3 regions of the Sphingobacterium spiritivorum genome follow, and region 3 is predicted to be linked to each of the others. Evidence: riboswitches for the same ligand, from Rfam matches in the RefSeq annotation. Region 3 holds a riboswitch; each other region holds the start of a gene.
What was found. A riboswitch is a leader RNA that binds a small molecule or an ion and turns the genes downstream of it on or off. The one in region 3 is predicted to bind S-adenosylmethionine.
Positions count from the first base shown of each region.

Region 1: it holds a riboswitch for S-adenosylmethionine, as region 3 does, so the genes downstream of both, I6J03_RS10870 (methylenetetrahydrofolate reductase) here and metE (5-methyltetrahydropteroyltriglutamate--homocysteine S-methyltransferase) in region 3, are expected to answer to the same signal.
Region 2: it holds a riboswitch for S-adenosylmethionine, as region 3 does, so the genes downstream of both, I6J03_RS00995 (hypothetical protein) here and metE (5-methyltetrahydropteroyltriglutamate--homocysteine S-methyltransferase) in region 3, are expected to answer to the same signal.

Region 1 is NZ_CP068082.1:2,582,274-2,585,558, reverse strand. Features, by position in the region: gene I6J03_RS10880 (glutamine--tRNA ligase/YqeY domain fusion protein) at 1-172, shown strand, start outside; gene I6J03_RS10875 (porin family protein) at 374-961, shown strand; gene I6J03_RS10870 (methylenetetrahydrofolate reductase) at 1,041-1,997, opposite strand; SAM riboswitch class I at 2,107-2,213, opposite strand; gene I6J03_RS10865 (hypothetical protein) at 2,281-3,003, opposite strand; gene rimM (ribosome maturation factor RimM) at 3,202-3,285, opposite strand, start outside.
Region 2 is NZ_CP068082.1:205,834-209,118, reverse strand. Features, by position in the region: gene I6J03_RS01000 (RagB/SusD family nutrient uptake outer membrane protein) at 1-1,037, shown strand, start outside; gene I6J03_RS00995 (hypothetical protein) at 1,254-1,517, opposite strand; SAM-I-IV-variant riboswitch at 1,583-1,676, opposite strand; gene I6J03_RS00990 (bifunctional alpha,alpha-trehalose-phosphate synthase (UDP-forming)/trehalose-phosphatase) at 1,952-3,285, shown strand, end outside.
Region 3 is NZ_CP068082.1:1,584,072-1,587,356, forward strand. Features, by position in the region: gene I6J03_RS06615 (response regulator transcription factor) at 1-363, shown strand, start outside; gene I6J03_RS06620 (phosphatase PAP2 family protein) at 566-1,354, shown strand; SAM riboswitch class I at 1,427-1,535, shown strand; gene metE (5-methyltetrahydropteroyltriglutamate--homocysteine S-methyltransferase) at 1,616-3,285, shown strand, end outside.

The sequences.
Region 1 (3,285 bases), 1.0 Mb from region 3:
TCCTAAAGCTTACTTAGAGCCTGATATGGCAAATGCAGAATTAGGCAAAGGCTATCAGTTTATCCGATTGGGATATTATACATTAGATACCCGTTCCACTAAGGATCAGCTGGTATTTAACCGTACCGTTACCCTCAAAGACTCCTGGGCAAAAGAAGTCAAAAAAGGATAACCATATCTTCACATTTTTTAAAAAAAAGTCCTGTTCTGCGAAAGAAGAACAGGACTTTTTCATGCTACCTATCTGCATTATTCTCTTCCCTTTTCCAAAATACAAAATTGTCTCTGCACTTATTTTAATTCCTGATTCCGATCATATTTTTAAGCTCCTGTGCTACTTAGATTTGAAGTAGTTAAACAAATATTATATGCTATGAAAAAGTTATTATTCTCAATTATTGCAATGTTACTAATCGGTAACACAGCTGTTCAGGCTCAGGGATTCAAAGGAAAATGGTTTATCATGGGTGAAGCAGGTTATTCTACTCAATCGGATGGTAATATCCAGCATTATAGTGTACTTCCGGTTGTGGGTACATTCGTTGCACCTACGACTGCAATTGGTCTGGGGGTAGGATATTTAGGGCAGAAAGATAAAACTGTCCCTGATGTTGTCGGCAAAGAAGAGGCATTCATTGTACAACCATTGGCCCGGAAATATTGGGGTATCACGGACAACTTTTTAATTTTTGGTCAGGCAGCAGTTCCTCTGACCTTCGGCAAAAATAGCATTGACGCAAATGGAGTCAAAACAGACATCAAATTCACCGGATACGGTGTACAGTTATCTCCCGGGATAGATTATTTTATGAGCAGTCACTTTTCAATAGAAGCATCCTTCGGACTGGTTGGCTGGTCAGCGGTGAAACCTAAGGATGGAGAAACAGCAAATGACTTTAACATCGGTGTGAATTCAGGATTTCAAAACGGAGTCAAATTCGGACTCAAATATATCTTTTAACCCCCAGCACCCTATTTAACGAGCAAGGCCTGTATATTCATATTATGCAGGCCTTCTCATTTGTTGATTTAAAACGCATTTAAAACAATTGTTCTACAATCTTTTTGGTAGGCCCAGGATTACTCATCGTATAGAAGTGAAGCACCGGAGCTCCGAATTCGATCAGTTCCTTACATTGTTGCACCAGCCATTCCTGTCCTACCTGCCTTACATCGGCATTAGTATGACAATCAGCTATGGCATCACTAAGTTCTTCAGGAATATCCAGATGAAAGACACGCGGTAACGTCACCAGCTGTTTCTTGGAAGTAATAGGTTTCAAACCCGGAATAATAGGGACATTAATATCATGCTCCCGACATTTGATAACAAAATCTTTGTATTTCTGAACGTTAAAAAACATTTGGGTTACAATAAACTCGGCACCCATCTCTATCTTTTTCTTTAGAAATTTGAAATCCGTATTAAAGTTGGGGCTTTCAAAATGTTTCTCCGGATACCCGGCAACACCTATACAGAAATTGGTCTTCTCTGAAGTTTCGATATCCTCATGCAGATATCTGCCCTGATTCATATTAGCCACCTGCTCCAGCAAATCTGTCGCAAAAGAGTGTCCTCCTTCTGTCGGGATAAAATCTGCATCTCCCCGCCGTGCATCTCCGCGGAGCACCAGCACATTATCAATGCCCAGAAAATTGAGATCAATCAATGCATTTTCAGTTTCCTCTTTCGTAAATCCGCCACAAATAAGGTGAGGAACAGCATCTACCTTATATTTATTCATAATAGCAGCACAGATCGCTACTGTTCCCGGACGCTTACGGTAAGATACTCTTTCCAGCAGTCCGTTTGCATGTTCTTTATACAGGTAATCTTCGCGATGGTAGGTGACATCTATAAACGGAGGTTTGAATTCCATCAACTCGTCCATGGTTTTATATATACTCTGTATGCTCTGTCCTTTTGCAGGGGGCAGTAACTCAAAGGAAAACAAGGTTTTACCTTTAGCGTTTTGAATATGGTCAATAATTTTCATTTAGCCAGCCAAACTTCAACATGTTCATTCATGTTGACACTTTTTTAATTTCAATAATAAAATAATGTATGAAGGCTCGTAGAGAAAGACACCAGGTATTCAGTGTTTCCGCTTATCTTTCCCTTTTGTTAGTTGGGGTAGAATGTAGCACCTTGTCTCCAAGACAGGTTGCCAAGGCTTCATTGGGTCTAGTCCCTCTGCCTTTCTCTATAAGCGTAGCTAATATCGATATTCAAAGTGAAAAGTCAAAATTAAAAAAGTAAAACCTGCCACTTATCTCTATTTATTGTTTGTCACTTAGGGCATTCCGGAGATCTTTCAGGTAATAGAAAACCACCAGAAGACCCGATCTTTTATATCGGTTGGCCTCCGTATTCTTAAATGTTTCATACATCATCTCATAAGCTCTGTATGCATCAGACTCATCATAAAAGATATCTTTCCAGCTCTGCGGTACATTATCCCATTCGCGGAGTACAATACCATTTTCGAGATAACGCAACGGAGTGGGGATTCCGTCCATTTTGTATCCGTGATAAACGCCTGAATTAAGTACATGCTGAACATATGCACAGACGTAATCCAGGTTATTCAATAATCTTTTCTTGATTTCAGCATCAGATTCGCTGTCCATCGGAGCTATTCTCCATGTATTGACTTCGTATGTAAATTTACTATCCGTCTCAACGGATTGGGTACTATCTAAAGTAAAATTAAAATACAGACGTTCATTTGCTGATATTGCGCGGCTGCTAATCTCATCAAAAACACCCAAAAGCTGAATACAATCCGGTTGCTGCTCCTTGATCTCCAAAATTAATTCTGATCCATCTCTATCTTTCAGCTTAACTTTATTCTTTACCAATTCATAATTCCCGTGCATAAGTACATCCTCGATGGCCAGTACGAAAGTTTTATCCTTATTGAGCGCAAGAAAAGAACGATGATAAATTTCATGATCACAGGCAACGTTACAACCTACACTTCCCCTATCTGTCTTTTTCATAGCCTTATAGACAGACTCTTTATATCCGCATGTCATTTGATAATTCCCCGGCTGGAGCTGGATTGTTTCGGTACACGATCCGATAAAGAAAGGTAAAAGCAATAAAAGGATATACTTCATAATACAGGATTGCAGTAAATTCAGTTTTGGCTCCCGAATATAAATAGAGAAAGCTACTCTGAAAAGAGCAGCTTTTTCTTATTCGCTATATAGTTCGACCAAGCCTTCGGGCAGATCTACTTCAATAATCTCTTCTTCAGGATCAATCCCCAGTATCAGATC
Region 2 (3,285 bases), 1.4 Mb from region 3:
ATCTTAATCTTGTCTTGCGATTTTCGAAGGCTTACGACCCATCAACGTCAAAAGCAGACTTGGCAGTTGCACTGATATTAGAGCCCGATGTAAACTTAAAGCCTAAAAGATCAACTGTAAGTGAGGTCTATACACAGATATTATCTGATATCAGTATAGCAAAAACAAATCTTCAGGATGTACAGGGGACTAAGGGATCGACCAGATTTACAATTGATGCCGTATGGGCATTAGAGGCCAGAGTGAGGCTGTATATGCAAGATTGGGAAGGAGCTAAGGCAGCTGCAGAAGAACTCATAAAAGGCGGAAGGTATACACTTTACAATTCAGCTGAAGGTGTTTTGAAAATGTGGTCAGAAGATACTAAAGATGAAATTATCTTTGAGCCTGCTGTAAGGTCTCCTGACGAACGGCCAAATACAATGAGTATATTCTATGGTTATAATACCGGAGGAAGGAATTACAGACCTGATTTTCTGCCTTCACAATGGGTCATTGATAAATTTAGCAATACGGACTACCGTAAGGCAGCATATTTTAAAGTAGTGCCTATATTCATTCAGGGAAGTAGATATGAAGGGTTTAGAATTGTAAACAAGTGGCCAGGGAACCGTTCGTTGATGACTGATCTTAATACTAACTATAATTCACAGAAAGTTTTCCGAATAGCAGAATACTACCTGATCTCTGCAGAAGCATCCTATATGATTGAGCAGGAAGAAGATGCTGTAAAGCGCATAAATGAGCTTCGTAAAGCAAGAGGGCTGACAGCAATAAATGTGACAGGTCAAATGCTGTTAAATGAAATAAAAGATGAACGTTTTCGTGAATTAGCATTTGAAGGATTTAGGTTAGACGATTTAAAAAGATGGAGAGAAGGGTTTGAAAGGAAAAATCCACAATCTATGGACATGATCATGAAAGGAGCTGATTTTGAAAGTAAGCGTGTGACAGCAGGTGATAATAAATTTGTTTGGGGTATTCCGGAGAGAGATGTTACCGTCAATCTCAATCTGACCCAAAACCCCGGCTGGTAAAACATCAGATTTATATTCACTACTTTTCAGAGAACAGTATAAATCTGCCTGAGACCGCTGTAAATCGTGACTCAGGCAGATTGTTATTGGACTGTGTAAAAGTATTTAGAAAAATAGTATACTATCAAAACTAACTGTAGCATACGCTAAGATGCATTACAGATCTTTTGCTTTGCTATACGTTGGTACGACTAACAGATTTATCCGGTATACTCTTTAATTAATAGGTATCAGTACATTATCTTCCAGACGAAGGGCTGAAATAGTGATAGAAGTAAATCCATCCTCTTTGGACACTATTCTGGAGAGGTCTAATCCCCTTAGCGAAAATGCATGTAATAATGCCGTACGGAAAGCGCCTCTGGAACCCGGCCGGCCATGTTCCTGTAAATCCTGATTATTGACTTCTATTAATTCCTGAACGCTGTACTTTTGAAAGATTTCCAAAAAATCCTGATAAAGTTGAATCGGTGTTGACATACCATTTAAAATTAAAAACGTTTAACCATAAATTGTATTCAGAACCTGGGCTTAAAATAAGTCGTGATTGACGTTTATTTTGGCGGACACCCGTATTATTTTACCACCGTGGTGACTCCACTCGGTTGGTATTGTTTCGAACAATTCTGAATACTCTACCAAAATTATAGACTTTATTTTAATAATCCAAATTTTTATTCATTAATATTTTCGGACCTGTTTGTTAATCTGCTTTTTGACAAAAGAGCAGGCCGGACAGAATTGGCTTGAAAGGAGTATAGTCTGTGTGAAAAAATGCCTTTTTGATATAAAAAAATCAATTATTTTAAACAAAAACGACGATTTGTTGTTTATTGAATATCGGGCATATGCCTAAACTTCTCACCTATGTATTTGCTCAAAATCGTATTTGGGCTTCAAAAAAATAAAATAAAATGAGTAAAACTATCATAGTTTCTAACAGACTTCCTATAAAAATAGAACGTACCGATCAAGGACTTAATTTCATGCCTAGTGAAGGAGGATTGGCTACAGGTTTAGGATCTATTTACAATACCGGAGGAAATATCTGGATAGGCTGGCCCGGTATCGTTCCTGAAAATGAAACTGAAGAAAAGGAGATCAGAGCAAAATTACAGACATTGAACCTTGTTCCTGTATTTCTTGATCAGGAGGAACTGGAAGGCTTTTATGAAGGTTTTTCAAATGAAGTTTTATGGCCGATTTGTCATTACAGACCCAGTTACGCAATATATGATGAAGCCAACTGGCAAACTTACCTGAATGTCAATATCAAATTTTCAAATATTATCAAAGGTTACATTCAGGATAATGATGAGGTCTGGATACATGATTATCAGCTGATGTTGCTTCCAAGCCAGATAAGGGCTTTTAAAAACGAAATTTCCATTGCCTATTTTCAACATATTCCTTTTCCTTCACACGAGCTGTTCCGTCTGATCCCCTGGCGAAATGAATTGCTCAATGGTTTACTGGGAGCAGATCTGATCGGATTTCATACGTTTAATGATTCGCAATATTTTATTGATGCCTGTTCGCATATTCTGGGGACTAAAAATAAGGACAATAGTTTACAACACGGTGGAAGAACCGTATTTGTAGAGGCTTATCCTATGGGTATAGATAACAGTAAGTTTGAAAAGCTGGCCAAAGAAAGTAGCATTCGGGAGCGGGCGGAGACGATCAGAGATAATTTCCGGCATCGCAAAATTATTCTGTCTGTAGACCGACTGGATTACAGCAAAGGGATATTGGAACGGATCCACGCTTTTGAAAATCTGCTGAAGGAATATCCGTCTTATATGAAAGAAGTGGTCTACTATATGCTGGTAGTCCCTTCCAGAGATCAGGTTCCGCAGTATAAGATGCTAAAGGATGAAGTGGACCGTTCTGTAGGAAGAGTGAATGCTACATATGGTACAGAGGACTGGACACCTATTGCATACTTCTATAATTCTTACCCTATGGAAGAGTTATCTGCATTGTATGTTTCGGCGGATGTATGTCTGGTAACGCCTATACGGGACGGTATGAATCTGGTCTGTAAGGAATATATTGCCAGTCATCCGGAGCAACATGGGGTATTGGTATTAAGTGAGATGGCAGGTGCTGCCCGTGAGCTTCCGGATGCACTGATTGTCAATCCGAATGATGCCTATGGTGTAGCCCAAAGTCTGATGCAGGCATTAGAAATGACAGAAGAAGAGCAGTCTGAGCGAATGGAAGCTATGCTGGAGAATATACGGAA
Region 3 (3,285 bases):
GAACTTTTACTTCGCATAAATGCTCTTCTGAAAAGAAGCTCCAGAGATAAAGAAGAAGAAACTGCGGATAAGTTTGAAATCGGAGATTACTTCTTTGACTATACCAGTCAGCAGATTTCTTATAAGGGTCAACAGCAGAAACTGTCAACAAAAGAAGCAGAATTACTACGCTTACTGTGCCTGAAGAAAAATGATGTCCTTACCCGCGAAGAGGCTCTTTTAAAAATCTGGCACGATGACAATTACTTCACAGGAAGAAGCATGGATGTATTCCTGAGTAAGCTCCGCAAATACCTGCGGGAGGATCCGAGTGTAGAAATCGTCAATGTACACGGTAAAGGTTACAAGCTGCTCGTCAGCTAACAAAATATAAAAACATACAGATAATTATTGTCTCTTAATTTTATGATTTCAGGAGGCAATAATTATCCTTAAATCGCAACACACACTAACATCATCTTCATTAACAGGATCATAATCTGGTATATGAAGGTATTCTGAGTTTTTATCCATAAGATTATCCAGCCACCCCGGTGGTTGTTATCACACTTACAAACGAATTCCTATGACATTAATGCGCACTGTCATTACTTTTCTTATCCTGCTAATATGTTCTGGCCAATCGCTGCCAGCACAACAAGACACAACCAAACAATACAGCGATACCCTGCAAAATACGACTCTCAAAAAAAGCTTTTGGAGACAAATCCCTTACAAGGAAATTGCGATGCCTGCAGGATTACTGACCTATGGTATTATTTCAAGGGAAAGCCATTTCCTTATTCATCAGGACAATGATATCAACAATGTATTGCGAAAAAATATAGACGAAAAATTTACCATAGATGATTTTAGCCAGTACACACCGTTACTTAGTATTTATGTGTTGGATCTGGCAGGCATAAAAGCCCGGCATAACCTCAAAGAGCGGCTGTTTGTTTCAGGTGTATCTTATGCCATTATGGCCACAACTGTATATACCATCAAAAGTACAGGCAATGTCTGGCGTCCGGACAACTCTGCGAATAATTCTTTTCCTTCCGGACATGCTGCTACAGCATTTGCCGGAGCAGAATTATTATGGCAGGAGTATAAAGACCAGTCTATCTGGTATGGAATTGCAGGGTATACAGTAGCAGCCGGAACCGGATTTTTCAGAATGTACAATAATAAACATTGGTTTTCGGACGTAGTCATGGGAGCAGGTATCGGCATGCTCAGTACCAAGATAGGATACTGGTTACTCCCTCTTGTGGACAAGCACCTGCAGCATAATCCCTCTTCTTCTGTTACAGTCGTCACACCTTTTTATAATGGAAAACAAACCGGACTGTCTGCAAGCGTCCAATTCTGATCAACAGCAGACTATTCTGACGATTTATTAAAATATTTTTGGGATTTAGAAACCTAATCCCGATATTAGCATCGCTTATAGAGAAAGGCCGAGGGACTAGACCCGAAGAAGCCTTAGCAACCTGTCACTTGACAAGGTGCTAAATTCTACCCCGCTTGGACACAGGAGGGAAAGATAAGCCGAAGTCACTGCATCTGGTGTCCTTCCTCTTTAGCAAAGTAGTTTTATGGAGTTAAGAAAAATTAAACAACAATCATTTTTATGTTATTAACTAACAATTTAGGCTACCCTCGTGTGGGCGCATTCCGCGAATTGAAAAAAGCCAATGAAGCCTATTGGGCAAAAAAGATTAGTGCTGAGGAATTATTAGATGCAGCAAAACAAATCCGTGAAGGAAACTGGAAAACTCAAAAAGATGCGGGTATAGACCTTATTCCTTCCAATGATTTCTCTTTCTATGACCAAGTGTTAGACCTATCTTTGACAGTAGGTGCTATTCCTGCGCGTTACAATTCTTTATTGAATAAAATCGATCGTAACTACAATCTGGATCTTTATTTTGCAATGGCACGTGGCTTCCAGCAGGAAGGTGTCGATGTAACGGCAATGGAGATGACCAAATGGTTTGATACCAACTACCACTATATCGTTCCGGAATTTACAAAGAATCAGGAATTCAAATTGACTTCTGAAAAATTCTTAAACGAATACAATGAAGCAAAAGCATCAGGTATCGAGACCAAACCGGTACTGATCGGCCCTATCACTTACCTGTTATTAGGAAAAGAGAAAGAAGCAGGATTTGACCGTATCGACCTTATCGAAAACCTGATCCCTGTATACGAACAGATTCTTGGCAAACTTGCAGAAGCAGGTGCACAATATGTACAGATTGATGAGCCTTTCCTTGCTTTAGATATCAATAGCAAAACACGCGCTTTATATCAGACGGTATTTGAAAAACTATCCGCAGCAGCTAAAGGTATCAAACTTATTGTAGCGACTTATTTTGAAGCGCTTCGTGATAATGAGGAAACTGCTTTAAATCTTCCTGTACATGCTCTACACTTAGATCTGGTACGCGGAGAAAATCAACTGGATACTGTTTTAGCAAAAGTTCCCGCTTCTTTAACACTTTCATTAGGTGTTGTGGAAGGCCGTAATATCTGGAAAAATGATTATGAAAAATCATTAGGTCAGATCAAAAAAGCTGTTGATGCATTAGGTAAAGACCGTGTATGGGTTGCTCCTTCCAGCTCATTGCTACATGTGCCGTTTGATTTGGATAATGAAGACAACGAAGAGTCTTTACCAAAAGAAGTTAAAAACTGGTTAGCATTTGCTAAACAAAAATTAGCAGAAGTAAAAGACCTTGCTATTCTTGCTGAAGGTGAAGTGGATGCGAAAACAGCTGAACGCTTTGAAGCAAATAAAGCTGCTGCTGAAAGCCGCCGTACTTCTCCCCTTATCCATAAACCGGAAGTAAAAGAACGTACTGCAAACATTACAGATGATGATGCAACCCGTACTTCACCATTTGCAAACCGTAAAGCTGCACAACAGGCTAAATTTAACTTACCTTCATTTGCAACAACTACCATCGGTTCGTTCCCGCAAACGAAAGATGTCCGTAAATGGAGAGCAGACCTGAAAAAAGGAAGTATCACGCAAGAACAATATGACAAAGAAATCGCTGAAGAGACAGAACGTACTATCCGTCTTCAGGAGCAATTAGATATCGATGTACTGGTACACGGAGAATTCGAGCGTAATGACATGGTTGAATACTTCGGTGAGCAATTGGCCGGATATGCATTCACTAAAAACGGATGGGTTCAGTCTTACGGTTCACGTTGTGTGAAACCTCCGGTTATCTACGGTGACGTATACCGTCCTGCAGATATGACTGTACGCTGGTCTGCATATGCACA